4 regions of the Arthrobacter sp. 05T423 genome follow, and region 1 is predicted to be linked to each of the others. Evidence: riboswitches for the same ligand, from Rfam matches in the RefSeq annotation. Region 1 holds a riboswitch; each other region holds the start of a gene.
The links. Region 1 has a riboswitch for thiamine pyrophosphate ahead of thiD (bifunctional hydroxymethylpyrimidine kinase/phosphomethylpyrimidine kinase). Riboswitches for the same ligand answer to the same signal wherever they lie in the genome.
Positions count from the first base shown of each region.

Region 2: another riboswitch for thiamine pyrophosphate. It lies ahead of thiC (phosphomethylpyrimidine synthase ThiC); the one in region 1 lies ahead of thiD (bifunctional hydroxymethylpyrimidine kinase/phosphomethylpyrimidine kinase).
Region 3: another riboswitch for thiamine pyrophosphate. It lies ahead of thiO (glycine oxidase ThiO); the one in region 1 lies ahead of thiD (bifunctional hydroxymethylpyrimidine kinase/phosphomethylpyrimidine kinase).
Region 4: another riboswitch for thiamine pyrophosphate. It lies ahead of AC1DFE_RS15455 (ECF transporter S component); the one in region 1 lies ahead of thiD (bifunctional hydroxymethylpyrimidine kinase/phosphomethylpyrimidine kinase).

Region 1 covers NZ_JBFTLC010000013.1:49,431-56,495, reverse strand. The annotation lists gene AC1DFE_RS11760 (Rne/Rng family ribonuclease) at 1-2,266, shown strand, start outside; TPP riboswitch at 2,458-2,554, shown strand; gene thiD (bifunctional hydroxymethylpyrimidine kinase/phosphomethylpyrimidine kinase) at 2,537-4,093, shown strand; gene rplU (50S ribosomal protein L21) at 4,423-4,731, shown strand; gene rpmA (50S ribosomal protein L27) at 4,790-5,053, shown strand; gene obgE (GTPase ObgE) at 5,172-6,761, shown strand; gene proB (glutamate 5-kinase) at 6,826-7,065, shown strand, end outside.
Region 2 covers NZ_JBFTLC010000001.1:551,864-558,928, reverse strand. The annotation lists gene rimM (ribosome maturation factor RimM) at 1-541, opposite strand, end outside; gene AC1DFE_RS02600 (RNA-binding protein) at 693-935, opposite strand; gene rpsP (30S ribosomal protein S16) at 937-1,350, opposite strand; gene AC1DFE_RS02590 (hypothetical protein) at 1,563-1,997, opposite strand; gene AC1DFE_RS02585 (VOC family protein) at 2,095-2,970, opposite strand; gene AC1DFE_RS02580 (amidohydrolase family protein) at 3,049-4,131, opposite strand; TPP riboswitch at 4,241-4,348, shown strand; gene thiC (phosphomethylpyrimidine synthase ThiC) at 4,344-6,170, shown strand; gene AC1DFE_RS02570 (alpha/beta fold hydrolase) at 6,297-7,031, opposite strand.
Region 3 covers NZ_JBFTLC010000001.1:202,986-210,050, forward strand. The annotation lists gene AC1DFE_RS01020 (ferritin-like fold-containing protein) at 1-675, shown strand, start outside; gene thiE (thiamine phosphate synthase) at 709-1,410, opposite strand; TPP riboswitch at 1,438-1,558, shown strand; gene thiO (glycine oxidase ThiO) at 1,551-2,792, shown strand; gene thiS (sulfur carrier protein ThiS) at 2,883-3,119, shown strand; gene AC1DFE_RS01040 (thiazole synthase) at 3,125-3,916, shown strand; gene AC1DFE_RS01045 (4a-hydroxytetrahydrobiopterin dehydratase) at 3,978-4,652, shown strand; gene AC1DFE_RS01050 (hypothetical protein) at 4,705-5,007, opposite strand; gene AC1DFE_RS01055 (DUF3107 domain-containing protein) at 5,016-5,240, opposite strand; gene AC1DFE_RS01060 (TetR/AcrR family transcriptional regulator) at 5,297-5,965, opposite strand; gene moeB (molybdopterin-synthase adenylyltransferase MoeB) at 6,050-7,065, shown strand, end outside.
Region 4 covers NZ_JBFTLC010000021.1:40,460-47,524, forward strand. The annotation lists gene AC1DFE_RS15440 (hypothetical protein) at 1-1,815, opposite strand, end outside; gene AC1DFE_RS15445 (DUF4235 domain-containing protein) at 2,264-2,527, opposite strand; gene AC1DFE_RS15450 (heme-degrading domain-containing protein) at 2,564-3,115, opposite strand; TPP riboswitch at 3,235-3,378, shown strand; gene AC1DFE_RS15455 (ECF transporter S component) at 3,451-4,071, shown strand; gene AC1DFE_RS15460 (ABC transporter ATP-binding protein) at 4,071-5,756, shown strand; gene AC1DFE_RS15465 (energy-coupling factor transporter transmembrane component T family protein) at 5,753-6,556, shown strand; gene AC1DFE_RS15470 (glycoside hydrolase family 25 domain-containing protein) at 6,644-7,065, opposite strand, start outside.

The DNA of each region.
Region 1 (7,065 bases):
GGTCACCCGCGTCCGCGCCCCCCGGGCCATCAGCGAGGCACCGGCGAGCAACCGCGTGACCAGCGTCAAGGGATCCACCCGCCTGGAAGCCAAGAAGCAGCGCCGCCGCGAATCGCGGGACACCGGCCGCCGCCGCACCGTGATCACCGAGGCCGAGTTCCTGGCCCGCCGGGAGTCGGTGGACCGCCAGATGATCGTCCGCCAGCGCGACGACAGAATCCAGATCGGCGTCCTGGAGGACGGCGTCCTGGCTGAACACTTCGTCTCCAAGACGCAGCAGGACTCCCTGATCGGCAACGTCTACCTGGGCAAGGTCCAGAACGTCCTGCCGTCCATGGAAGCCGCCTTCGTGGACATCGGACGCGGCCGCAACGCCGTGCTGTACGCCGGCGAGGTCAACTGGGACGCAGCCACCCTCGAAGGCAAGCAGCGCCGCATCGAGAACGCGCTGAAGTCCGGCGACTCCGTCCTAGTCCAGGTCACCAAGGATCCGGTGGGCCACAAGGGTGCGCGGCTCACCAGCCAGATCTCCCTCCCGGGCCGGTACCTCGTGTACGTCCCCGGCGGATCCATGACCGGCATCTCCCGCAAGCTGCCCGACGTCGAACGCAACCGCCTCAAGCGGATCCTCAAGGACCGCCTCCCCGAGGACGCGGGCGTCATTGTCCGCACGGCCGCTGAAGGCGCCTCCGAGGAGGAGCTGACACACGACATCAACCGTCTCCGTGCCCAGTGGGAGGGGATTGAGAGCCAGGCGAAGTCCACCAAGGTCCTCGCACCCGAAGTGCTCTACGGTGAACCGGACCTGACCATCAAGGTTGTGCGCGACGTCTTCAATGAGGACTTCTCCAAGCTGATCGTCTCCGGCGACGAAGCCTGGGACACCATCGAGGCCTACGTCACCTACGTTGCCCCGGACCTGGTGGGCAGGCTCGAAAAGTGGACCAAGGACGAGGACATCTTCTCCGCCTGGCGCATTGACGAGCAGATCCACAAGGCACTGGACCGTAAGGTATTCCTGCCGTCGGGCGGCTCGCTGGTCATCGACCGGACCGAGGCCATGACGGTTGTTGACGTCAACACCGGCAAGTTCACCGGCAGCGGTGGCAACCTCGAAGAGACCGTCACCAAGAACAACCTGGAGGCGGCAGAGGAAGTCGTCCGCCAGCTGCGGCTGCGCGATATCGGCGGCATCATCGTCATCGACTTCATCGACATGGTGCTGGAGTCCAACCGCGACCTGGTCCTCCGCCGCCTGGTGGAGTGCCTCGGCCGCGACCGGACCAAGCACCAGGTGGCCGAGGTGACCACGCTGGGACTCGTGCAGATGACCCGCAAGCGCATGGGCACCGGTCTCCTGGAAGTCTTCGGCGAGCAGTGCGAGGCATGTGCCGGCCGGGGCGTCGTCACCCATGACGAGCCGGTGGAGCACCGCCGCGCCAACACGGTGGCCGCTGAGCACCACATCCACCGTGCGGAGATCCAGCCGCCGGCCCGGACGGAACGGAAGCGCCGCCGCGGCAAGGGCGGAGTGCCGGTCCCGGAGACTGTTCCGGCTGCACCTGCTGCCGCGCACCACCCCGAACCGTCGGAGGCGGAACGGCACGCCAAGGCTGAAGCGACCCGCGCAGCCCTCGCCAATATTGCGGCAGCGGCGCACGCGGCGCACCTGCATGAGGAAGCAGCGCACAGTGCCGCCGCGGAGGGTGAGGCAGCCCGTCCGGCAGCACCTGCGGCCGCCGCACCGGAAAGCCCTGTGGTGCACCGTGCTCCGGAAACGGAAAGCGTCTCCGGACGTCCCGGCGCAGTGCTCACGTTCGGCGGCGAGAAGGTGATTCTTCCGTTCGTTGACCACAGTGAAGAGCCAGCCAAGGAGGCACCTGCCCTGACGCTGGACCGGCTCGAGGAAGCCTTCGCACACCTCGGCGCCCCGGTTGCACCCGCCGAGGACGAGTCGGCTCCGGAGCCGGCCGAAGCGGCGCATGCCCAGGAACCGGAAACCAGGCCCGCTGTACGGCAGCCGCCGGAAAGCTCCACGGTGCCGTCCCGCGGCCGCCGTCCCCGCCGCAACCGCAGTGCCAGCCGCGCCCAGGGTGCAGCCAACGAGACATCCGTGGAACACCACGAGGTTGCTCCGGCTGCCGCCGAAGGGCACTCACACGAGGCCAAGGCACCTGAGGCGGGAAACGCGCAGGGAACCCAGCCGGCTCTGCATGCCAGTGAGCCGATCATCCTGGGGGTCGGGGTACCCGCCTCTGAACTCTGAGCTGACTGGACACTGAGCTGACTGAGCTCTGAATACACCGGTGGAAAAGGTCCGGCACCGCGCAAGCGGTGCCGGACCTTTCCGGTTCCGGAACATTTGCAACGGGCCGTGGCAGGGGACAAAGGCGGCGGCCTGCAACCTGTCGTAAATGTCCATTTCGGCGCCCCCCGCCCAACGAACCGCTAGGCTGGGGGACTGACACGGGGTGCCGCGCAAGGGCCGGCTGAGATCCAAACCCGTTGAACCTGTCCGGTTAGCACCGGCGAAGGGATGTCTTCCTTGTCATCAGCATCACTCCTGCCCGCACCCGCCGCTTTCCAGCCGGAAACGGCGCCGCCGGCTGCCCCGACGGCCCGCGCCGTTCCGCGCGTCCTGGCCATCGCAGGCTCGGATCCGTCCGGCGGCGCAGGCGTCCAGGCCGACCTGAAGAGCATCGCAGCCCACGGCGGCTACGGGATGGCCGCCATTACGGCCCTCACGGCGCAAAACACCACCGGCGTTCGCGGCGTGCACGTTCCGCCGGCCTCCTTCCTGTCCGCGCAACTGGACGCTGTCAGCGACGACATCCGCGTGGACGCCGTGAAAATCGGCATGCTGGGCGATGAACAGGTGATCGCTGCCGTCCGCAGCTGGCTCGAAAAGGTGCGGCCCGGCGTCGTCGTCCTCGATCCGGTGATGGTGGCCACCAGCGGTGACCGCCTCCTCCGGGAGTCTGCGGAGGCTGCGCTGCGGCAGCTGCTGCCTCTGGCGGACCTGATCACCCCCAATCTTCCCGAACTGGCCATGCTGCTCGGGGAGCCGGATGCTGCCGACTGGTCAGCCGCCCTTGACCAGGGCCGGCGCCTCGCGGCCCAGACAGGTGCCACGGTGCTCGTCAAAGGCGGGCACCTGGACGGCTCAACGTGCCCGGACGCCCTCGTCAACACCGCCGGGCTGCTGTCGGCGGAAGTGGTGGAGGTTGCGGGGGAGCGGGTCCCCACACGGAACAGCCACGGTACCGGATGCTCGCTCTCCTCGGCCATGGCCACGGCGCAGGCACGGCTGGGCGACTGGGAAGCATCGCTGCGGGCGGTCAAGCCCTGGCTGGCCGAGGCCCTCCGCACGTCCGGGCATCTGGATGTCGGCGCCGGCAACGGACCGATCAACCATTTCCACCACCTGGCCCAGCCTGAACGGAAGGGCGGGTTCGCCGAACTGCTGCGTGCCGAGACTGTTGCGGACCTGGACGCAATTTATGGCCTGGGCTTCATCCGTGGCCTTGCCGAGGGCACCCTGGCGGAAAAGCACTTCGCGTATTACCTGGCGCAGGATGCCATCTATCTCAACGGCTACTCCCGGGTCCTAGCCCGGGCCAGTGCGTTGGCACCGAGCGAGTCCGAGCAGCTGTTCTGGGCGCGCTCCGCCCAGCAATGCCTGGAGGTTGAGTCGGAACTGCACCGCAACTGGCTCAGCACGCGCAGCGTGCAGACGGAACTGGGCCCGGTCACCAAGGCCTACGTCGATCACCTGCTGGCGTCGTCGGCAGGCGGCAGCTACGCCGTGCTGGTCGCCGCGGTCCTGCCCTGTTTCTGGCTGTACGCCGAGGTCGGGGAGACCTTGCACGCCGAGTATGTGGCCGCCGGGGCCCAGGCCGGGCACCCCTACGCGGAGTGGCTGCGGACGTATGCCGACGAGGACTTTGCCGCCGCCACCCTGCGTGCCATCGAAATCGCCGACGACGCCGGACGGGCCGCGTCAGCAGGGGAGCGCGAAGCAATGATCACCGCTTTCCGGCAGTCCTGCCGGTACGAGGTGGAATTCTTCGACGCGCCGAGCCGCCACAGCTGAGCGGAACCGGCCGCAGTGCCCGGTAGGATAGTCGCGCACGGCATCGGAGATCCGGGACGGTGGCCCCTGTGGCGCTTATCACGGACAAACCGCCGGTGCCAGCCTCATTTGCGGCCGACGACGGAATTAGCGTATTCTAGATCTTCGGTGCTTACGCCAACACTTGGGTTATGACCCGGGATAGTCCACTCGGGCTTGTTCCTGGGATAGCTCACGGGTTCCCTTTGGGCAATCCACGGCGTTGAGGCACAGCGCGAACCAGGCCAATTTCCGGACCCGGGTTCCGCACGCAAATTTAGTAATAGACGTCGAGAGAAGTGAGTTCCCAAGTGGTGTACGCGATTGTCCGCGCAGGCGGCCGCCAAGAGAAGGTTTCCGTTGGAGACTTCGTTACCCTGAACCGCGTCGCCGGTGGAGCTGGCAGCACCATTGAGCTGCCCGCACTGCTCCTGGTGGACGGTGACAAGGTCACCTCCGCAGCTGCGGACCTGGCCAAGGTAACTGTTACGGCTGAGATCCTTCAGGACCTTCGTGGTCCGAAGATCGTCATCCAGAAGTTCAAGAACAAGACCGGCTACAAGAAGCGCCAGGGTCACCGCCAGGAATTGACCAAGGTCAAGATCACCGGCATCAAGTAACCTTCGGTTACTGAACAGGTTCCCCGCAGTTTTCCAGAATTAAAGGCAGGCATTCCAAATGGCACACAAAAAAGGCGCGAGCTCCACTCGCAACGGTCGTGACTCCAACGCCCAGTACCTCGGCGTCAAGCGCTTCGGCGGCCAGGTAGTTTCCGCTGGCGAAATCATCGTCCGCCAGCGCGGCACCCACTTCCACCCCGGTGCGGGCGTCGGCCGTGGCGGCGACGACACCCTGTTCGCCCTGCAGGCAGGTGCCGTTGAATTCGGTACGCGCCGCGGCCGTCGGGTCGTCAACATCGTTGCTGCTGCAGCTGCAGAGTAACAACAAGTTCTGAACCGGTGGAGCGGGCCATGATGGCTCGCTCCACTGTTCTTTTAACCGCATTACAATCGATTTGGACGTCCAGGACGGCCGGATCTAGCAACAGAGGAGATTCACCGTGGCGAGCTTTGTAGACCGGGTAGTACTGCACGTATCCGGCGGTACCGGCGGCCACGGCTGTGTCTCCGTCCACCGCGAGAAGTTCAAGCCGCTCGGCGGGCCCGACGGCGGCAACGGCGGCAACGGGGGCGACGTCATCCTGCGCGTTGACCTGCAAACCACCACGCTGCTCGACTACCACCACGCACCCCACCGCCACGCCACCAACGGCGGCCCCGGCATGGGTGACTGGCGCGGCGGCAAGAACGGCGAGACCCTGGTCCTGCCCGTACCCGACGGCACCGTCGTCAAGACCAAGGACGGCAAGGTCCTTGCTGACCTTGTGGGGGAGGGCGCCGAATTCGTCGCAGCGTCCGGCGGCCCGGGCGGCCTCGGCAACGCCGCGCTGTCCTCACAGAAGCGCCGGGCGCCAGGTTTCGCACTGCTCGGCATCGAGGGTGATGCCAGCGATATCGTCCTGGAGCTGAAATCGATCGCAGATATTGCCCTGGTGGGTTTCCCCTCCGCAGGCAAGTCCAGCCTGATCGCGGCCATGTCCGCCGCCCGCCCGAAGATCGCCGACTACCCCTTCACCACCCTCATTCCCAACCTGGGCGTGGTCCAGGCCGGCGACGTGCGTTTCACCATCGCCGACGTTCCGGGCCTCATCGAGGGCGCCAGCGAGGGCAAGGGCCTGGGCCACAACTTCCTCCGCCACGTCGAGCGCTGCGCAGCTTTGGTGCACGTTTTGGACTGCGGTACGCTGGAATCTGACCGAGATCCACTCTCCGACCTCGCAATTATCGAAACCGAGCTCGAAAAGTATGCGGTGGACATGAGCTACGCCGGCACGAACGGCGAAGTTGTCCCGCTCAACCACCGGCCCCGGCTGGTGGCACTTAATAAGGTCGACCTGCCGGACGGCAAGGACATGGCCGAGTTCGTCCGGCCGGAGCTGGAGTCCCGCGGCTACCGGGTCTTCGAAGTTTCAGCCACGAGCCATGAGGGCCTGCGCCAGCTTGGCTTTGCCATGGCAGAGATCGTCAAGGCCGCCCGCGACAGCGTGGAGGCGACGCCGCCGAAGGTGCATGCACCAGTACTGCGGCCCCGCGCCGTCAACGAGACCGGTTTCCGGATCCGCCGTGAGGAGAAAAACCTGGAGCCGCTGTTCCGCGTTTTGGGCGACAAGCCCGTGCGCTGGGTCAAGCAGACGGACTTCACCAACGAGGAAGCCATTGGCTACCTCGCGGACCGGCTGGCCAAGCTCGGCGTCGAAACCGAGTTGTTCAAGCAGGGCGCCAAGCCCGGCGACACCGTTGTGATCGGTGAGGACGACGGTGTGGTGTTCGACTGGGAGCCGACCATGATGGCTGGCGCAGAGCTGCTGGCATCGCCGCGCGGCACGGACGTCCGGTTCGCAGATATCGGCGACCGTCCCACCCGTGGCCAGAAGCGCGAGGAACAGATCGAGCGCCGCGACGCGAAGGCAGCGGCACGGGCCGAGCTGGAAGCCGAGCGTAAAGCCGGCATCTGGACCGAGTCCGTCAGCGCGCGCCGGGCTGCCCGGCCACTCAAGGAGAGCGGACTTACCACCGAAAATGAGGAGTGAACCCGCACACGTGACCGATACTTCCGCAATTGTCATCGAGGAACCCAGGACCGACGACCGCAGCATGCTCGCCAGGGCACGCCGCATTGTGGTCAAAGTAGGATCGTCGTCCCTTACCAGCATCAAGGGCGGAATATCGGAGGAGGCGCTGACCGAGCTTTCGGACGTGCTGGCTGCCAAGTGCAACGCGGGAACGGAGATCATCCTTGTCTCCTCAGGTGCCATTTCGGCCGGTCTCGCGCCGCTGGGCCTGGCCAAGCGCCCGCGTGACCTCGCGACGCAGCAGGCGGCTGCCAGTGTGGGG
Region 2 (7,065 bases), on a different contig from region 1:
CCAACCCCTTTGTCTCCGGGTCCTCCGCACTGTCCTCGTTGATCTCGAACAGGCCGGCCGGCGGAGTGAGCAGGACATAGCCCTCCTCGATGTTCACCTCGGGGACGATCTGTTCCACGAACGGGATGAGGATTTCCTTGCCATCGGGCGTTTCGACGACCAGCAGGTCCTGCACCGGCATGGTGTTCAGGCCAGCGACTTTGCCCACAGCCTGCGAGCCGACGCGGGCCTCGAGCCCGACGAGTTCGTGTTCGTACCAGCCCTCGTCGTCGTCCTCGTCGAGCTCTTCGGTCTCGATGAACAGCTTGGCGCCGCGGAGGGTCTCAGCGCTGTTGCGGTCGGCCACCTCGTCGAAGCCGAGCAGGAGGATGTCCTTGTTCCAGCGGGCGCTGCGTACGGTGAGCGGGCCGGCAGAGGCGGGTTCCACCACGAATTCGGTGCCGGGAACGAACCGGTCCTCCGGCGCGTCAGTGAGCACCTGGACGGTCACCTCGCCGCGGATTCCGTGGGGTTTGCCGATACGGGCCACCTGAAGCTGCATGTGTTCCTCTGTTTTGGGCTGCGTGTTGATGCGTGGTTAAGACTTTTGCGGGGGCCCCGAATACTTGTAGGGTCAGGGGCCCAAAGCAGTCCGGCCCCTCCACCGTTAGCTGGTGGAGGGGCCGGACTTTAAGGCAAGTGTTGCAGACGCGTTACCGGCGGCGGTCGGTGTCGACGACGTCGACCCTGACCTGCTCGCCATCTGCCAGTGCCGCCACGACCGTGCGCAGTGCACGTGCGGTGCGGCCCTGGCGTCCGATTACCCGTCCGAGGTCTTCCTGGTGAACGCGCACCTCGAGGGTATCCCCGCGGCGGTTGTTCTTGGCACTGACCTTGACATCCTCAGGGGAGTCGACAATGCCGCGGACAAGGTGTTCGAGCGCTTCTGCCAGCAACTTACTCAGCCTCGGTGGTCTCTGCTTCAGCCTCGGCGGGGGCTTCCGATGCCTTGGCCTTCTTGGTGATGGCTTCCGGGATGATCACGGAACCCTTCTCCGGAGCCACGAAGGCTTCCTTGTCGGCCTTGGTCTTCAGGGTGCCTTCCTGGCCCGGCAGACCCTTGAACTTCTGCCAGTCACCGGTGATCTTGAGGATCGCGGCGACCTGCTCCGACGGCTGCGCACCGACGGACAGCCAGTACTGTGCACGCTCGGAGTTGACCTCGATGTATGAGGGCTCCTCGGTGGGGTGGTACTTGCCGATCTCCTCGATGGCACGGCCATCACGCTTGGTGCGCGAATCGGCGACAACGATGCGGTAGTACGGTGCGCGCATCTTACCGAAGCGCTTAAGGCGAATCTTTACGGCCACTTTTGTGGTCACTCCTGTTTCTGAAACGGGGTTGAACCCGCGTTCTGCACCCGTGGGGCGGGCCGTACTTGGGGGTTCGAAAAGGACAGGATCCGGACGCGGAGAGAGGGGCCACGCAGATCGAGTACCTGTTTATTGTGCCAGATCGTGCGCGTTATTTCGACTTGACATGCGGACCGGGCCCCGTGGGGCGCCGGAAAGACCCAGCGACGCTAGGAAGTCCAGACGTAGAGGCCGGTCTTGCTGCCTTCGTCCACGGTCCCGGCGAGCTCGGCAAGCTGCTGCACGTACTTCCGGGCCTCCCCGGCACCAAAGGGCATGTCGTCCTCGGCCGCCCAGCGCTCGGCCACCCCATCCAACACGTTGCCCTCCCCCTCGGACTCATACGTGAGCAGTTCGGCCAGGGCCCGGACCATCGCGGCCGGCACGCCAAGGAGGGAGTCGCTGGCCACGTCCACCATGGCCAGCTCGTAATCCGCGCCGGCGGCATGCACCGCGGCACCGGCGAAGTCGCCAAGCTGCTCGATTTCGAAGTCACTGATGCCGGCAATCCGCAGGCCGTCTGCGGGCACGGCCCCGCCTTCGAGCGCCTCGGCCCGCTTGAGGGCGTCGTTGTGGGTGGCGACAAACACTTCGGTGAAGGCCATGGATTCGTCCTCATTCCGTCGGCGGTGCATGCCCCGGCAGCGGCAGTGCCGTCCGGGGCTGTTCGAAATCAGCCTAACCCAACTAAGTTCGCGCCACTCAGCGCACGGCGACCCGCAGACGGTTGCGCCACGGATCCTCAAAGCGGAGCTCGGCGCCGGTGTGGTGGGATTCCAATCCGGCGACCTTGAGGCGGTCGGCGAGGGCACCGACGTCGTCCCCGGAGGGCACTTCGATGAGGACTTCGCCGAGACCCAGGGTGTCCCGGCGAGGGCCGGCGCCGCGGCTGTTCCAGACATTCATGGCCATGTGGTGGTGGTATCCACCGGCGGACACAAAGAGGGCCTGGCCGTGCCAGCCTGCGGTTTTCTCAAAACCCAAGACGCCAACGTAGAAATCGTGGGCGGACTGCACGTCGCCCACCTGCAGGTGGACGTGCCCCACCCCCGCATCCGTGTGGCGCTGGCCCTCCACCGACTCCTGCGTGAGGTGCTCCTGCAGGTACCTCTGCGGCGGCAGTGCCAGGCTGTCCATGACGACGTTCTTGCCTTCCCAGGACCAGGCCGCGCGCGGGCGGTCCCAGTAGAGTTCGATCCCGTTGCCTTCCGGGTCGGTGAAGTAGAACGCTTCACTTACCAGGTGGTCTGCGCTACCCACGAAGGACTGCGGCTCGTACTGGGCCGCGCTGGCAATGGTGGCGGCCAGCGAGGACTGGTCCCGGAACAGGAGTGCCGTATGGAAGAGGCCGGCCTCGCCACGGCCGGGGATATTGAGGCCCGGAGCCGGAGCGAGGTGCACCAGCGGCGTCTTGAGCCGGCCGAGGTAGAGGCCGCCGTCCTGCTCGGCCACGACGTCCAGGCCGAGGGCACGCTGGTAGTAGTCGGTCATGAGCTTCATGTCGCCCACCTTGAGCATGACGGTGCCCATGGTGAGGTCGGCAGGAAGCAAGTCCTGGCTGCTGTCTGCTGCTGTCATTGAATACTCCCGAATGTCCGGACCGCCGGATTTCGGTGGCCTCTACATCATTAAATTACTTGAAGCTTCAATTTATTCCTAATGCACGATCCTGCCCCGGAGCACCACATTGCTGAGGCTGCGGATGGTCTCCGGCTCGGCGCGCGGGTCCTCCCGGCACACCACGACGTCGGCGGCCGCCCCTTCCGACAGGCCTTCGGCTCCCAGCCAGCGGCGCGCACGCCAGCAGGCTGAGTCCAGCGCCGCCGATGCCGGAAGCCCGGCGGCGTGCAGCTCCAGGATTTCGTCCGCGATGCGGCCGTGGCGGATGACGCTGCCGGCATCCGTTCCCGCGTAAATTTCGACGCCGGCCTCGTACGCTTCCAGGACGCGCTCGCGACGCCGGGCCCACAGGGCGCGAATGTGCTCCGCATACCGTGGAAACTTTGGCCCGGCCTGGGCAGCAATGTCAGGGAAGGTGGCGATGTTGATGAGTGTGGGAACGATCGGCACCTGCTGCTCCACGAACCGGGGAATATGCCTGGGCAGCAGCCCCGTGGCATGTTCGACGCAGTCGATGCCGGCGTCCAGCATGTCATCGAGGGTGTCCTCGCCAAAGCAGTGCGCGGTGATCCTGGCCCCCTCGTCGTGGGCGGCCCGGACGGCGTCCCGCACGGCGGCGGCAGGGAACGACGGCGCGAGATCGCCGGCGGTCCGGTCGATCCAGTCCCCCACCAGCTTGACCCAGCCGTCCCCTTCCCGAGCCTGCTTGCGCACGGCCTCCACCAGGCCATCCGGTTCAACTTCCACGGCGAAGTTCCGAAGGTAACGGCGGGACCGTGCAACGTGCCGGCCGGCCCGGATAATCCGCGGCGCTTCGGGCCGCTGCTGCAGCCAGTGCGTGTCGCTGGGCGCCCCCGCGTCCCGCACCAGCAGCGTGCCGGCGTTGCGGTCTGTCATGGCCTGGTCATACATCACCTCGTCGTCTACGGAGCCGCCGGGGCCCAGCCCGATGTGGCAGTGGGCATCAGCGAAACCCGGCAGGACCCAGCCATCCAGGACGGCGTCCGGCCGCTGGCCTGGAGGATTGAACGTCAGTTTCCCGTCGACGGCCCAGAGCCCATGGCGTTCTTCATCTGCCGACGTGAGCACAGTTCCGCTGAATTCGATGATGTGCGCCATGGATCAAGCTTAATCGGCTCCGCAACGGGGATCCCGCCTCGCCACTGCTTGGCAAGTGGACGCGTGCTTCACAGATGGACGGGCACAATCCGGGCTGTGGTAGCTTCGTTTACGACCACACGGGTGCCCCTGCAGGGGCTGAGATCAGGCTGGTGCAGCCTGCGACCGTTGAACCTGTCCGGGTAATGCCGGCGAAGGAAGTGAGCAGTAAATTGAGCACCCAGAAATCACAGCTGATCCCTGCCCAGATTGATCCGGCCCAAAATGAAGCCGCCGGTGATCCTGCCGGCGTCACGCAGTCGCTGAAATCCCATTCTCTGGCTTACCTGGAGGGGGACGGCCTGCGGGTTCCGGTAACGGAAATCGCCTTGGAGCCTTCCCCGAACGGCGGGCATAACGATCCGCTGCGTGTTTACCGCACGGCGGGTCCGGGCAGCGACCCGGTGGTGGGCCTCGCGCCGTTCCGAGCGGAGTGGATTGAGGCGCGGGCAGACACGGAGCCGTACGACGGACGCGAACGGAACCTGCTCGACGACGGCAAATCAGCCGTGCGCCGCGGCGCGGCTTCCGCCGAATGGAAGGGTGCCAGGCCGGTGCCCCGCCGTGCGGCGGACGGCAGGACCGTGACGCAGATGCACTATGCCCGGCAGGGTGTCATTACGCCTGAGATGCGCTTCGTGGCCCTCCGCGAGAATTGCGATGTGGAACTGGTCCGCAGTGAAGTCGCCGCCGGACGGGCCATCATCCCCAGCAACATCAACCACCCGGAATCCGAGCCAATGATCATCGGCAAAGCGTTCCTCGTGAAGATCAACGCCAACATCGGCAACTCGGCCGTCACCAGCTCCATCGCCGAGGAGGTGGACAAGCTGCAGTGGGCCACCCAGTGGGGCGCGGACACCGTGATGGACTTGTCCACGGGCGACGACATCCACACCACCCGTGAGTGGCTCATCCGCAACTCCCCCGTCCCCATCGGCACGGTCCCGATCTACCAGGCCCTGGAAAAGGTGAACGGCGAAGCGAACGCCCTGAGCTGGGAAATCTTCCGCGACACCGTCATTGAACAGTGCGAGCAGGGTGTGGACTACATGACCATCCACGCTGGCGTGCTGCTGCGGTACGTGCCGCTCACGGCGAACCGCGTCACCGGCATCGTCTCCCGCGGCGGATCGATCATGGCCGGCTGGTGCCTTGCGCACCATCAGGAAAATTTCCTGTACACCCACTTCGACGAGCTCTGCGAGATCTTCGCGAAGTACGACGTCGCGTTCTCGCTGGGCGACGGCCTCCGCCCGGGCGCGACGGCGGACGCCAACGACGCCGCGCAGTTCGCCGAACTGGACACGCTCGCTGAGCTGACCCAGCGGGCCTGGAAATACGACGTCCAGGTCATGGTCGAAGGTCCGGGCCACATCCCGTTCCACCTTGTCCGCGAAAACGTCGAACGCCAGCAGGAACTCTGCAAGGGCGCCCCGTTCTACACGCTCGGCCCGCTGGTCACGGACGTTGCCCCCGGCTACGACCACATCACCTCGGCCATCGGCGCCACGGAAATCGCCCGCTACGGCACGGCAATGCTGTGCTACGTCACGCCCAAGGAACACCTGGGCCTGCCCAACAAGGACGATGTGAAGACCGGCGTCATCACATACAAGATCGCCGCCCACGCCGCCGACCTCGCCAAGGGGCACCCCGGCGCGAACGAGCGGGACGATGCGCTGTCCAAGGCCCGTTTCGAGTTCCGCTGGCGCGACCAGTTCGCGCTGTCGCTGGATCCGGTGACGGCCGAGGCCTTCCACGACGAGACGCTGCCGGCAGAGCCAGCCAAGACGGCACATTTCTGTTCAATGTGCGGACCCAAGTTCTGCTCCATGCGGATCAGCCAGGACATCCGGAACGAGTACGGCTCCGCCGAGGCTCAGGCCGCCCTCGCCGAGATGGCGGAGGGCATGCGCGAGAAGAGCCAGGAGTTCCTCGCTGCGGGCGGAAAGGTGTACCTGCCGGAGCTGCGGCTTCCGGAGTCCGCCCGCCAGTAACGGCTGGTCGGGCCGAGTTAACCTATGGGCCTGTCCGGCTGGCATTGGGGGCCAGCTGGACAGGCCCTGAAGGTTGATCAGGACGCCGTTTTGTCAGGACGCCGTTTTTGTCGGGACGCCGTGTCTTTAAGATGCACGGGGCTGCTGCCGCCGGCTGACCTCGGCGATGAACGACCTGATGTACCGGTCGCCTTCCGGGGAGTCGTGAGGCCGGTGCCCGCCCGCAGCGATGCGGTGCAGGGCGCCGGTCTCGCGCAGGTAGCCGGCGATTTCCTCGTACAGCGGCTCCCAGCCACCGGTCAGGACCAGGGTGGGAACGCCCGGGACGATCTGCAGCGGCGCCTGCCAGGGCGGTGCCTGCAGCCGGAGGCGCCTGGCCGCGCGTTTCGCCTCGGGGGTACTGGGCTCCGGTGTGTCCGCGGCGAAGGCGCGGCGCAAAAATTCGCGCTCGTAGTCGTCGTCGCCGAGCTGGTGCCGGACCTCGAACAGCGGCTCCATCAGGGCGCGGTGCGCGGCGGTGGCCGGCAATTCGGCGGTGAGCGACAGGCAGGCAGGTTCCACAAGCGTCAGCGAGAAGATCAGGTCAGGGCGTTCGACGGCGGCCATCATCGCGGAAATGGCGCCCTGCGAATGCGCCACCACGTGGCCGCCGGCGGCCCCGCGGCCGTCATCGGCGAGCGACTGCAGCACAATCCGGACGTCCTCCGCGAAGTCCGTCTCCAGCGGTTCGGCCTCGGCACCAAAGCCGTGGCGCCGCAGGAACAGGGCGTCGTACTGCAGGGCCATGCCATGCTGGCGCGGCCACGCCGCGGAGCCGAAGTTACCGGCACCGTGGACGAACACTACCCGCTGCTTAAACATGACCCAACCTTATGGCAGCGCTCTGACATCACGC
Region 3 (7,065 bases), on a different contig from region 1:
TCGGCTGGCACCGCTCGCTACGACCGTTTCGTCGCAGACCTGTTCGGCGTGATGGCATACGGTGAACTGTCCGCGTTCGAGCGGCTGTCCTCCGACGCCCGCTACTCGCCCACGCTGCACGACCGGGCCGTGCTCGGCAGGATCGCCGTCATCGAATTCCAGCATTACGAACTGGTGAGCGCCAAGCTGGCGGAGATGGGCGTCGAGGTCGAACACGCGATGCTTCCGTTCCAGCCAGCCGTTGACCACTTCCACGAACGTACCCGTCCGGCGGACTGGTACGAATCCCTGATGAAGGCCTATGTGGTGGACACCGTTTCCGCCGATTTCTACCGGGCGGTCGCCGGGTTCGTGGATTCCGGAACCCGGGACGTCATCGAGCAGATCCAGTCGTCGGAGGAGGCCACGGGAGTGCTCCGGGAGCGGCTCAGGGGAGCGCTGGCGGACGACCCCCGGCTCCCGTCCAGGCTGGCGCTCTGGGGACGCCGGCTTCTGGGCGAAGCGATCACGCAGGCCCAGCGGGTGGGCCACGAGCACGCCTTTCTTGGCGAGCTCTTCGTAGAGGCGGAGCCCGGTGCCACGGACGCCACCGCACGCGAAATGGTGCGGGGCATCACCGCTGGAGTCGCGGAAAACCATTCCCGGCGAATGGTCAAGCTGGGCCTGAGCGGGTAACGCCCAGGATAGCTTCCGCTCCGGCTTTTCCGCCTACGAGACGGTGGCCCGCGACGTGGCGTCGAGCGCGTCCAGGAGTTCCGCCGCGGCGGCCGCCGGGTCGGATGCCTCGGTGATGGCGCGAACGACGACGATCCGGCTTGCTCCGGCGGCCAGGACCTGTTCCACATTGGTGCGGTCGATCCCGCCGATCGCGAACCAGGGCAGCAGCAGGCCGCCCACCCGTTCCTCGTTCGCAGCGCGGACAGCCTCCGCTGCGTAGCTCACCAGGTCGAGCCCGACGGCGGCGCGTCCGGGCTTGGTGGGGGTGGCCCACAGCGGGCCCACGCAGAAGTAGTCCAGGCCGCTGCGCCCGTGGGCGGCGCCGATGGCGGCGTCCACCTGCTCCGTGTTGTGGGTGGACAGCCCGATCACCGTTGAATCGTGCAGCAGCTTGCGGGCGGCACGGAGCGGCAGGTCCTTCTGTCCGATGTGGAACACGGGGGCCCCGGCGATGGACGCGATATCAGCGCGGTCGTTCACCGCCCAAAGCCGCCCGTGCCTGCGGGCGGCGGCGTGAACGATCTCCAGCAACTCGAGTTCCTCGGCCGCCTCGATGCCTTTGTCCCGCAGTTGAATGATGTCCACGCCGCCGGCGAAGGCTGCGTCCACGAAGTCTGCGAAGTCCCCGCGGTTCTTGCGGGCGTCGGTGCAGAGGTACAGGCGGGCAGCGGTGTGGGCAGAGTGCTCGGTCATGGCAACCACCTTAGTTCCTCTAAACTGGGCAGGTACCGCGGGAGCCCGTTACTGCTGTCATAAAAGGCGCAGGGCTGAGAGGGCGTCAGAGCCGACCGCTTGACCTGATCCGGTTAGTACCGGCGTAGGGAAGGATTTCCATGAACCCTCAAATCAGCGGCGCCCTTGAGGCCGATGTGGCCGTGATCGGCGGCGGCGTGGTGGGCCACGGCATCGCGTGGGAGGCAAGGCGCTCCGGCCGTTCGGTGGTGCTCATCGACGAGGCCCCCGGGTCCGGAGCCAGCTGGGCGGCGGCCGGCATGCTGGCCCCGGTCAGCGAACTGCATTACCAGGAGGAAGGGCTTCTGGAACTGATGCTGGACTCCTCCGCCCGATGGCCTGAATTTGCCGCCACGCTCACCGCCGGTGTGGACGCCGGATACCTCACGACGCCGACCCTAGCGGTGGGCGCGGATCCCGCCGACCGCCGCGCGTTGATGGACCTGCGGGAGGTGCAGCGGGCATACGGCCTCGGGGTCGAGCCGCTGACCATCCGCGAGGCCCGCCTCCGCGAGCCGCTGCTCAGCCCCGGAATCTCCTGCGCATTGGACATCCCGGCGGACCACCAGGTAGACCCGCGCAGGCTGGTCCGCGCGCTTGCTGCGGAGCTGGCCGGCCACGGCGAGGAAACCGGCGCAGCGGACGGATATGCGGTCCGCGAGCACGCTGCCGGCCTGCTTTGGGACGGCGGGCGGGTCCGCGGGGTCCGGCTGGCCGGCGGCGGGACCGTCAGGGCGGCTGAAACGGTGGTGGCCAACGGCCTGGCTGCCGCTCAGCTGCAGGATTTGCCGGAAGGACTGCAGCTGCCGCTGCGCCCGGTGTACGGAGACATCCTCAGGCTCCGGGTCCCCGCCCACCTGCAGCCCCTGCTCACCGCGACAGTCCGCGGCATGGTGCGGGGCGTGCCGGTTTATGTGGTGCCCCGCCGGGACGGCACGGTGGTGATCGGGGCCACCCAGCGTGAGGACGGCGTACCGGGGACCAGCGTCGGCGGTGTCTACCAGCTGCTCCGCGACGCGCAGGTTCTGCTTCCGGCGGTGGCCGAGCTCGAGCTCCTCGAAGCCACCGCGCGGGCACGGCCGGGCACACCGGACAACGCGCCCCTGCTGGGCCGGGTTCCGGCCGGAGCGCAAGGTGCCGGCAGGGACGTGGCGGGCCTCATCATCGCCACCGGCTTCTTCCGCCACGGCGTCCTGCTGACCCCCGCGGCCGCAGCGATCTGCCGCGAGCTCATGGACGGCGTCACGGACCCGCGCTGGGCCGCGTTCCGGCCGGGCAGGTTTTCCGGCAAGCTCCCGGACCCGCTGGGACCTGCCCCTGCACTCAGCCCCACCCCCGGCTAGTCACGCCGCAACGGATTACTACGCCACGAATCACCGCCCGGCAGCGGCCTAATTGACCCGCGTCATATTTGACCCGAATAAGGAACCAGCATGAACATCACACTGAACGGAATCGAACAGGAAGTAGGCGAAGGCGCCTCGGTCACCTCGCTCGTCAGCCAAATCACGGGGCGGAGCCTTGCCGCCAACGGGCAGGCCGCCGACGGGCAGCGGCTAGGCGTGGCGGTCGCCCGCAACTCAGCCGTCGTGCCGCGCAGCCAGTGGCACGCCACCGCCCTCGCCGAGGGCGACGAGATCGAGCTTGTCACGGCAGTCCAGGGAGGATGAGGACAATGGCAGAAACACTGATTGAAACGGACAACCTGGTCATTGACGGGGTGGAGCTGACCTCGAGGCTCATCATGGGCACCGGAGGCGCTCCGAGCCTGGACGGTCTCGGGGCTGCTTTGCTCGCCTCCGGCACCCAACTCACAACGGTCGCCATGCGGCGCTATTCGCCTGCCGAAACGGGCTCGCTGTTCCAGCTGCTGGTGGACCACAACATCCGGGTGCTGCCCAACACCGCCGGCTGCTTCACGGCACGCGACGCAGTCATGACGGCCGAGCTTGCCCGGGAAGCGCTGGAGACGGACTGGGTCAAGCTCGAGGTCATCGCCGACGAGCACACGCTGCTGCCTGATGCCGTGGAGCTCGTGGACGCCACCGAGCAGCTGGTGAACCGGGGCTTCAAGGTCTTCGCCTATACCAACGACGATCCCGTCCTGGCGCTCCGGCTCGAAAACCTGGGGGCCTCGGCCGTCATGCCGCTGGGAGCCCCGATCGGGACGGGCCTGGGGATCCTCAATCCGCACAACATCGAGCTGATCGTGTCGCGGGCATCGGTACCTGTGGTCCTGGACGCAGGGATCGGCACCGCCTCGGACGCGGCCCTGGCCATGGAGCTGGGCTGCGCCGCCGTGCTGCTGGCCACCGCCGTGACCCGGGCCCAGAACCCCGCACTGATGGCGGAGGCCTTCAAACACTCCGTGATCGCCGGTAGGCTGGCGCGTGCGGCCGGGCGGATCCCGCGCCGTGAGCATGCCCTGGCGTCGTCGGCCATGGAGGGCCGGGCCGAGTTCCTCTAGGCCCGGCCGCCCCTGCGGCGTCCGTCCGGCACGCTCAACCGGCACTTCCAAGGAGTCAGTTGTGGCCGCCAGGGACAGCATCCTCACCCGACCCCAGATCGACGAGGCGCTCGCCGGACTTCCCGACTGGCGTTACCGGCTGGGCGGCCTTGTCACCGTCTATAAGACGCCGACGGCGGCCGGCGCGCTTGAGCTGATCGCCGCCGTCGGGCGTTTGGCTGAGGACACGGACCACCATCCGGACCTGGACTGGCGCTACAACCGCGTGTTCATCCGTTTCAGCTCCCATGACGCCGGGGGCGAGGTGACCGCGCGGGACACCGGGGCAGCGGCTGCAGTCAGTGCTGCGGCGGCTGCCGTGGACGCCGAGGCCCAGCCCGGCCTCTACCGGACGGTGGAAGTCGGCATTGACACGGCGGACGCGGCGGAGATAGCCGAGGTCTGGCGCGTCGCGCTCGGCTACCGGAAAGGCCGCTTCGGGGACCTCATGGATCCGTACGGCCGCGGACCCGGCGTGTGGTTCCAGGAGACGCCGACGCCGAACGACAACCGCCTGCACCTGGACGTTCACCGCTCCAAAGCCGAATCGGCACCGGCGCTGGAGAAGACCGCGGCAACCGGGGCGTTAATGAACAGTGACCACGCACCCAACTGGGTGGTGGTCACTGATGCCCAGGGGAACCGGCTCTGCCTGTGCACCGAGGAAGGCCACGAACCGGACGTCCCCGCATCCTGACACTGCCGGATCCTGACACTGCCGGATCCTGGCATGGCCGGAGCTGGGCCCGCTAGATCTTCAGCGCTGCCGTCAGCCGCTGGGTGTCCTGCCTGGCGCGCGCCCGGCCCAGGAAGACCGCCACCGCCACGGCCGCAGCCGTCCCGGCCACCATGGGAAGGACCCACGGCAGCCACGTCAGGCCCGGCTGGTAGCCCAGCCCCGCCCAGATGCAGGTGATCCAGGCGAGCATGCCCACCGCCGCGGCCGTACCGGCCGGCAGGAAGATGCCGTACTTGGTGTGGCGGCGGTCGTTGGCCCAGACGATGAAGCCTGCGGCGACAGTTACCAGGAGCACGATCACGAGGGACAGCACAGGACGGCCTACAGTGCGCCGAAGCCGACCCGGCGCACTTCCTCGGCGCCGATTTCGACATAGCCCAGGACGTTGGCCGGGATGATGATCTGGCGGCCCTTCTCGTCGTTCAGGCGCAGCTCGCTGCCCTTGGCGATGGCCTCGGCCACGACTTTGGCCACAGCCTCGGCATCCTGAGCCGATTCCAGCACAATTTCACGGCCGACGTTCTGAATGCCGATCTTTACTTCCACAGCGAGGCCTCCCAGCCAGTCAAGGTTGAAAATTCAAAGGTAGTTTCAGTTGTAGTCTAGGTCTCTTTGGGGAAGCGAGAGATTCCGCGCCAAGCTAAACGGTAAATCAGGTCGCTGGCCACATCGAGGTCGAGGTTGCCGTCCGTTTCGAGCCAGTAGCGGGCGCTGACCTGGGCCATACCCGCCAGGCCCCGACCCAGTAGTTGGGCCTCCAGCGGCGGCAGCTTGGTGTCCTCGGCGATGACCTGGGCAATGGCGTCGGCGAACGTCTTGTTGAACGTCTCCAGGCGCGAGCTGACGTCGGCGTCGTTGATCAGGTCGGACTCGAACACCAGCCGGTGCGCCTGGTCGTCGCTGTCAATGAAGCGGTAGTAGGCGCGCATGACGGCCTGCACGCGCTCCTTGTTGTCCGTAGTGGAGTTCAGGGCGCCCAGCATGAGCTCGGTCAGGGCCTCGAGATGGCTGTCCAGCAGGGCGAGGTACAGTTCCCGCTTCGATGGAAAGTGCTGGTAGAGCACCGGTTTGCTGACGTGGGCCGTTTCGGCGATCTCGTCCATCGCGGCGCCGTGATAGCCGTTGGCGACAAAAACCTCCTGGGCTGCTGCCAGCAGCTGGGCACGGCGCTCGTCGCGCGGCAGCCTCGCGGAACGCTGGCCGGCGGGCCGGCCGGGGCCGGTATGGGATTGCGCGGCCTGAGTTCGATCAACCGGTGCATGATGAACCACTGTTGGCCTTCTTTCCTTTGCAGTTAACTTCACTTTACCCGGGGGTAATATGACCGCGCGGTATCTTCAGGCATACATTGAAGTATGGCTTCTCCGTCCACCGTAAATACTGTCCGCACGCCCCCGGGCCCCCTCGTCGATCCCGCGCCCGGGCTCTCGACCGAAGAGGTGGAGCGGTATTCCCGGCATCTCATCATTCCGGAAATCGGCGCCGTGGGCCAACGGCGGCTGAAGAACGCCCGCGTCCTGGTCATCGGCGCGGGCGGCCTTGGCTCCCCGGCCCTGCTTTACCTCGCCGCCGCCGGGGTGGGAACCATCGGGATCATCGACGACGACGCCGTGGACCTGAGCAACCTGCAGCGGCAGATCATCCACGGTGTGCGGGACGTGGGCCGGCCCAAGATCGAATCCGCCCGGGACGCCATCGCGGAACTGAACCCGCTGGTGGACGTCCGCCTGCACAACGACAGGCTTGATGCCTCCAACGCGCTGGAGCTTTTCGCCGGCTACGACCTCATCCTGGACGGGGCGGACAACTTCGCCACCCGCTACCTGGTCAACGACGCCGCCGCGATCCTCGGCAAGCCGTACGTGTGGGGATCGATCTTCCGCTTCGACGGACAGGTCAGCGTGTTCTGGGAACAGCACGGGCCCACCTACCGGGACCTCTACCCCGAGGCGCCGCCGGCAGGTTCCGTCCCGTCGTGCGGGGAGGGTGGCGTGTTCGGGATGCTGTGCGCGGCGGTGGGATCGCTCATGGTGACGGAGGCCGTCAAGCTGATTACCGGCGTCGGGCGTTCCCTGCTGGGCCGGGTGGCGCTGTACGACGCCCTGGGCGGCAGCTGGCGCGAGATCAGGGTGTCCAAGGACCCGGACGCCCCGCGGATCACGGAACTCACCGACTACGAGGCCTTCTGCGGCATCGCCCCGGCCGGCACAACCGACACCGAGCACACTGTGACGGCAACGCAGCTCGCCACGATGCTGGCTTCGCGGCAGGCCGGGCTGAAGGACTTCGACCTCGTGGATGTGCGTGAGTCGGGGGAGTACGACATTGTCCGGATCGACGGCTCCGTCCTGATCCCGCAGGGGCGCATCCT
Region 4 (7,065 bases), on a different contig from region 1:
GACCACCGTGGTGGCCGGCACCAGGACGGCCGTGTTGCCTGCCAGTGTTGAGGTCCCGTCGATCCGCAGTTCGGTGTTGAGCCGGTGCCGGGACGGGGAAACCACCACGGTGTCCGTTTGCACCGTCAGACCCACTGTTGCGGGGGCGCTGCCGATGCCGTTCTTGTCCGTGACGACCAGCTGGAGCTGGATCGGATCGTTGGATTTGGCCGTCAGCGGTGCCGTATCCGTGGTCTTGGCGTAGAACGGGACGGTGACGGTGGGCTTGGCGGCGGTGTCACTGGAGAACGTGACGGCTGGTCCGCTGACCTGGATCCACTTGTAGCTGGCTGCGCCTGTTGATGTGCTGCCGTCCAGCTGGACGGTTCCGCCGCGCGTGACTGTAGTTGATGCGGCGGTGGCTACCGCCGTCGTCGGCTGCGTTGCGCCGGGGACAGAGCCGCTGCCGGTGTCGACGACGGGACCGGGGTCCGGGGCCGGTGTGACGGCGGGCTGCCCCGTCGCGGAAGCAGCGCCGCCGGACACGGTCACCGGCAGGGAGGCCGAGCCGCCTGCCGCGGTTTTCACCGTGACGGTGGCCGGCGGAGCGCTCACCGGGAACGACTTTTCAGACGGTGCTCCGGCAGCCGGCTCATCCAGGGTGCCCAGGCCGGTGACAGTCAGCGGGTAGCCGGCCGTGGAGACGGCGGCAACCGTCAGGTTCGTTCCGTCATAGACAGCCTTGGTGATCAGCACGCCGCTGGGTTTGGTGACGCTGATCTGGCTGCTGCTGGCGGGCTTGTCGCCAATATTGGTGACCTTCACGGTGGCCGGCGCCGACCCGGTGAACTGCACCCGTGCGTAGTACCGGCCGGTGTCAGGGTCGCTGAGCATGGGGGTGGTTTCGAAGGCCCCGGCCTGCCCGTCGACCTGGACCTGGGCACCGTTCCCGCTGCTGGCAAACACATCGATCATGTTGCCGTTCACGACGGCGCTGTCGCCGTTAACCCCCTGGTTGGTGGAGATCTTGCCCCGCACCGTGAACTGGTCCGTTTCAATGGCGAGTCCGCCGCCGTTCACGGAGAACTTGTTGTAGGCGAACGGGCTCCCCACGACCGTGTGGTTCTGGGCGGGGTCGCCGAGGAACCCGTCGGGGGCAGCCGGGGCGGTGGCCGGATCCCATTTCAGGAACGGGCCGATGTTGCTCTTCAGTGCGGTGGTGAAGTTACCGGTGGCGGGGGAGATGTCTTCCACAAGCTTGCCCGCTCCGGTGCCATCCGTGTCGATGGTGATGGTGCCGTAAGGGTGCCGGAAGGTGAGGGTGCTGTTGGCCGGTCCGCCCTTAACCACGATGCGCTGCCGGCCGAAGACAATCTGGTCGCCCGGTGTGACGGTGTTGGCGAAGGCTGCCTCCAGGCCGAGGACCAGGACCGCCTTTCCCCCGCCCGGGAGGTCCAGCTGGGAGCTGCCGAGGAAGTAGAACGCTTCCTGTGGGAAATTGTCCGGGAAGGATATGGGCGCCGCATCATCCGGGATGTCCCCGGGCAGGAACCCGCAGAGCGGGTTCTGGTCGTCGAGGCAGAGCTCAACGCGCGTTTTTGTGCTGTCTTCGTACCATGACGGGAAACCATGTTCGCTGTTGACGGGGCCGACGGCGGTCAGCCCGCCTGGATTCTTCACCGTCACCTGCGTGGCGGCCAGCGAGGTTCCCGCGCCTGTGGCCGCAAGCAGCAGGGCTGTGGCGGCAGCAATTCCGCGGCCGCGGGATGCAGGCCGGGGGGCGCGGTGCCGTGGGGTCAGGCGCTGGGCCGACAGGAAATGTGGGATGGATGCCATTTTTGTCTCCTCGAAAAGACGCTGATGGCAACCACTTAAAGCGGCGGGGGTTGGGAAAACGTTCGGGTTCGAGGCTGGAAAAACCTTGGAATCCAAGGTTTTTGGCGCAGGGGTGGGGGACCACGCCAGCCCTGCCCGGGCCGTGCGGCCGGCTGCCCAGGACGGAGGGCCCGGCCGCCCAGGACCGACCCGCGCCCGCCGGGGGCCGAGCCGGGTGGACACTGCCGGCAGGACGCGAACGGACCCGGCGCCGCTTAGTTGCGGTGCCGGGTCCGGATGTTGTGAGCCCGGCCGAGGTCATCAGCACTGCCAAGTTCAGAACAGATACAGCATGGCCTGCCGTCCTTGGGGAAACCCGGTCAGAGCCCTCAGCGAGCTGCGGCCGGCCCACCCCTTTGTGGGGGACTCCAGAGCCCGGGTGGTCCCGGGAGCCCGCCCGCGGGGGAGCCTAGACGACGTCCTGGGTCTTGGCGAAGCGGGTTATGGCCCGCTGGGTGCCGCGGTTGGCCAGCACCTGGATGACCGCGCTTACGGACGCGGAGATGAGGGCGAACGTCAGGGCCGAGCGCAGCGTGGTGGGGACGTCGTCCTTGTCGCCCTTCGGCGGCTTCCGGCCGGTGACCTTTTCCCAGACCGTATCCACGGCCTTGGTGCCGGCAAACCCTGCCAGCAGGCTGATGCCGGTGCCAAGCAGCTTGATGACGAAACTCATTGCAGAACTCCTCGCGTGGTGAACACTGGTCTTTCCTTAGCCTAGCCGCATGGAACGGTGGATTTCCCGCAATGCCTGCACGACGAGGTCGTGGTCCGCCTTCTGCGGCAGCCCGGACACCGTGACCACGGCCACTGCACCCACATCCCGCACGTAGACCGGAAAGGCTCCGCCGTGGGCAGCGAAGGTGGACTGGTCGAACCAGGCGTTGTCCTCGATCCGTCCGCCGCCGGCCCTGCCCCGCAGGCCCACCAGCAGCGACGGTTCCTCGTAGCGCACGGCAGTCCGCTGCTTGGCCCGCACCCACCCTTCGTTGTCAGGCGTGGCACCCTCGAGCGCCACGTGGAAGAGGACCTGGTCACCCTTGGTGATGTCGATGGCGATGGGCAGGTTTTCTTCCTTGCCCCGTTCCACCAGTTCGAGGCCCAGGGCGAGGGCATCGTCCTTGCTGAACTTCGGGAACTGCAGCTCGGCAATTTCACCCTCGATCTGGCCGATCAGGGCCTCCAGGGCTCCAGCTGGCTGTTCCTCGGACGAATCGGGGTCAAAGGCGGGCAGGGCAGCGCTGCCGGAGTCCTGTTGCGTCATGGCCCCAATGTACTCCGGAGCGCTGTGCCGGCGGCGCGCGAAAACTCCCGCAATATGACAATGGGCCCGGGATTCCGGACCCGCCGAGGTGTAAACTGGACCAGCCCACAAGGGCAGATTTACCACGACAGGGGAGCGCCGCCGTCGGGATGCAAAGGCAACTGCCAGCGCAACCGCGGATGGGCGCTGAGAGTGCGGACCGCCGCAGACCCTCGAACCTGATCCGGCTAGTACCGGCGCAAGGGAGTCGAGTTCTCAGAGTGCCCGGCAGCGGGTGGCCCAGCCACCGGCAGCCGGGGGAACGCTTTCCCCTCCTGTTCCTCAGGAGGATCATCATGACAACTGCAGCAATCAAGAAGACCGGCTACAACTGGCGCGTGGCGGACATCGTGGTGGCGGCACTCATTGCCGTCGCCGGCGGCGTGATCTTCTGGGCCTGGGACCAGGGGGCCAACCTCATCTCCACACCCCTGTCCGCGGCCTATCCGCCGCTGTCCGGCCTGTACGCCGGCGGCTGGATGATTCCGGCCGTCCTCGGCATGCTCATCGTCCGCAAGCCCGGCGCGGCCCTGTTCTGCGAAGCGGTGGCGGCCACGGGCGAGCTCATCATGGGCTCGCAGTACGGCACCACGGTGCTCATCTCCGGCATCCTCCAGGGCCTGGGCGCTGAGCTCGTGTTCGCCGCCCTGGTGTACCGGAAGTTCAACTTCCCTGCCTCGCTGCTGGCGGGTGCCGGTGCCGGCCTTTTCTGCGGCCTCAACGACTCCTTCGCGCCGTGGGGCTGGAACATTGCCTACACCGCCGGTGACAAGCTGGCGTACATCGTGTTCTGCGCCATCTCCGGCGCGGTCATCGCAGGTGGCCTGTCATGGCTCGCCACCCGCGGCCTGGCCAAGACGGGCGTGCTGAGCTCCCTCGCCTCCCGCAAGGCAGCCACGGAGCCCGTCTTCTCCTAATGCCCGAACACCACGACGGCGTCGTCCGCCCCGCCGCTGTACACGCCCGCGGATGGGGCTGGCGGCACGCCGGCCGCACCAAGCCTGCGGTCCACGCCCTGGACCTGGACATCCGTCCCGGCGAACGGGTCCTGCTGCTGGGCCCGTCCGGGGCCGGCAAGTCCACGCTGCTGCACGCCCTGGCCGGGGTGCTGGGGGACAGTGACGCGGCCGGCAGTTCCGCTGACGGCGCCCGGACCCTCGACGCCGGGACCCTTAACACCGCGACGCCGGATCCTGACGACGCGGACGAGGCCGGCGAGCTGCTCATCGACGGTGCGTCCCCGCGTGCCCGGCGGGGCCGCGCGGGGCTCATGCAGCAGGACCCGGAAACCCAGGTGGTGCTCTCCCGCCTGGGCGACGACGTCGCCTTCGGCGCCGAGAACCTCTCGGTGCCCCGGGATGAGATCTGGCGCCGGGTGCACGAGGCGCTGGACGACGTCGGCCTGTCCCACCTTCCGCTGAACCACCCGACGTCGGCCCTGTCCGGCGGGCAGAAGCAGCGGCTGGCGCTCGCCGGCATCCTGGCGATGCGGCCAGGACTCATCCTGCTGGACGAGCCCACCGCCAACCTCGACCCGGCCGGTGTCCTGGAGGTCCGGGATGCCGTGGGCCGCTGCCTCGACAAGACCGGTGCCACCCTGGTGGTGGTGGAGCACCGGGTGGCCGCGTGGAAAGACCTGGTGGACCGCATCGTGGTGCTGCAGCCCGGCTCCGCCGCGAACGGTGCCGTGCTGATCGACGGGACCCCGGACGAGGTCCTCGACCAGGCCCGCGGGATGCTCACCGCCGCCGGCGTCTGGGTTCCGGGCTACGTTCCCGAAACCCGGCGCCGCTCTGCCGGATATTCTTCAACCACGAACGCGGGCCAGCTGCTGCTCGCCGCCGAGGAGCTCGCAGTGTCCCGGGAACGGCCCCGGCGCCGCGGCTTCCGCTCCATACCTCCAGAACCCGTTCTGCGCGACGTCACGGCACAGGTCCGGGCGGGCGAGGCGCTGACCGTTACGGGTCCCAACGGCGCGGGAAAGTCCACGTTCGCGCTGACTCTCGCCGGGCTGCTTCCGCCGGTGGACGGGAAGGTCTCCGCGACCGTTGAGCTGAGTGGCGGTGCCGGAAACGACCCGTACAAGTGGAGGGCCGAGCAGCTGATCGCCCGGATCGGCACGGTCTTCCAGGAGCCCGAGCACCAGTTCGTCACCGGCCGCGTTTTGGACGAGCTGCAGTTCGGCCCGCGCCATCTGGGCCACGGCGAAGAGCGCGTGGACGAGCTGCTGGAGCGCCTGCGGCTCACGCATCTGGTGGACGCCAACCCGTACACACTGTCCGGCGGGGAGAAGCGCCGGCTCTCCGTGGCCACGGTCCTGGCCGCACACCCGCAGGTGCTGGTCCTGGACGAGCCCACCTTCGGCCAGGACGCCAATACCTGGGCCGAGCTGGCCTCGTTCCTGTCCGAACTGCTCGACGCCGGCACCGCCGTGGTGTCCGTGACGCACGACGAGGAGTTCACCCAGGTGCTCGGCGGCACCCAGCTGCGGCTGGGCTCCGGCGGACGGCCCGAGCCGAGACCGGCTGCGCCACGCCCCGCTGCGACCAGATCCGCCGCGCCCCGCCCCGCCGAGCCCACTTCAGAACAGGCGGCGACATGAGGGACGCACTGACACTGGCCGGAAACCGGGCGGTGCTGACCCGCGCCAACCCGCTGGCCAAATTCGCCGCGGTCTTCCTGATCACCCTGGTCCTGGCGCTGTCCATCGACTGGATGTCAGCCTCGGTGGCGCTCGCGTGCGAGCTGCTGGTCTTTCCGCTGGCCGGGCTGACGTTCTCACTGCTGTGGCAGCGCGGCTGGCCGCTGATTCTGGCGGCCGCCGCCGGCGGCTGGAGCACCTCCATCCTGGCGCCGGACAGCGGCAGGATTCTGCTCGACGTCGGCCTCTGGTCCATGAGCGAAGGTTCCCTCCACCTGGGGCTGGGATTCCTGCTGCGGGGCCTGGCTATCGCCCTGCCAGCGGTGCTGCTCATGAGCTGCACCGATCCCACCGACCTGGCGGACGCCCTGGCGCAGAAGGCCCGGCTGCCGCACCGTTTCGTGCTGGGCACCCTGGCCGCGATGCGGCTGGTCGGGCTGATGGCGGAGGAATGGCAGACCATTGGCATGGCCCGGCGTGCCCGCGGCGTCGGATCGCGCGGGAACCCGTGGCAGCGGATGCGGGCCACCCTGGGGCAGAGCTTCGGCCTCATGGTCCAGGCCATCCGCCGGGCCACCCGGCTTGCCGTGACCATGGAGGCCCGGGGGTTCGGCGGGGCCAGCCGGACCTGGGCGCGCGTGTCCACTTACAGCGTGCTGGACGTCTGGGTGGTGTTGGGCGGAGTGCTCATCGCTACCGGCGCCGTGGCCGCGGCGCTGTGGGCCGGAACGTGGAACATGGTGTGGCTGGAGGGCTCCTAGGGGGCGGAGGGCCGGGCGGTTTGCGCCATCCGGACCTCGGGCAGCCCGTCCGCGTCCTCGTAGCGCCGGCGGAGCCAGCCGTGGACGTCAGGTACAGGACCGGTCGTAGTCGAAGCCGCCGGCCACGAACTGGGTGAGGACTACTTTGCCGCCCGCGGTGAGCGGCGCCGCGGAACACATGCTCCTGGCCTCGTCAGCCGTGTGCCCACCGGCCAGCCAGGCCGGCAGCGAGTAGAGGCTGCTGGCCGAACCCACGTCGCCGATGATCTGTGCCCACTGCCGCGGCAAGGAGTAAACGCCCACCCTGGCTCCGATGCTGAGGAAAAAGTCGGCCATGCCTTCGAGGTCCGCCCGGTTGGCGTTCTTGTCGCCTGACCAGCTGTTGCCCGTCTCGACGTCGAGCCACCAGAGGTACGCCCCAGGCTCGGAGACCGTGCGGAGGTAGGCGTCGTCGAACGCCTTCGCGTACCCGTACATGTAGGCGCACGCCGCGTCCTCCTGCCCCTGGC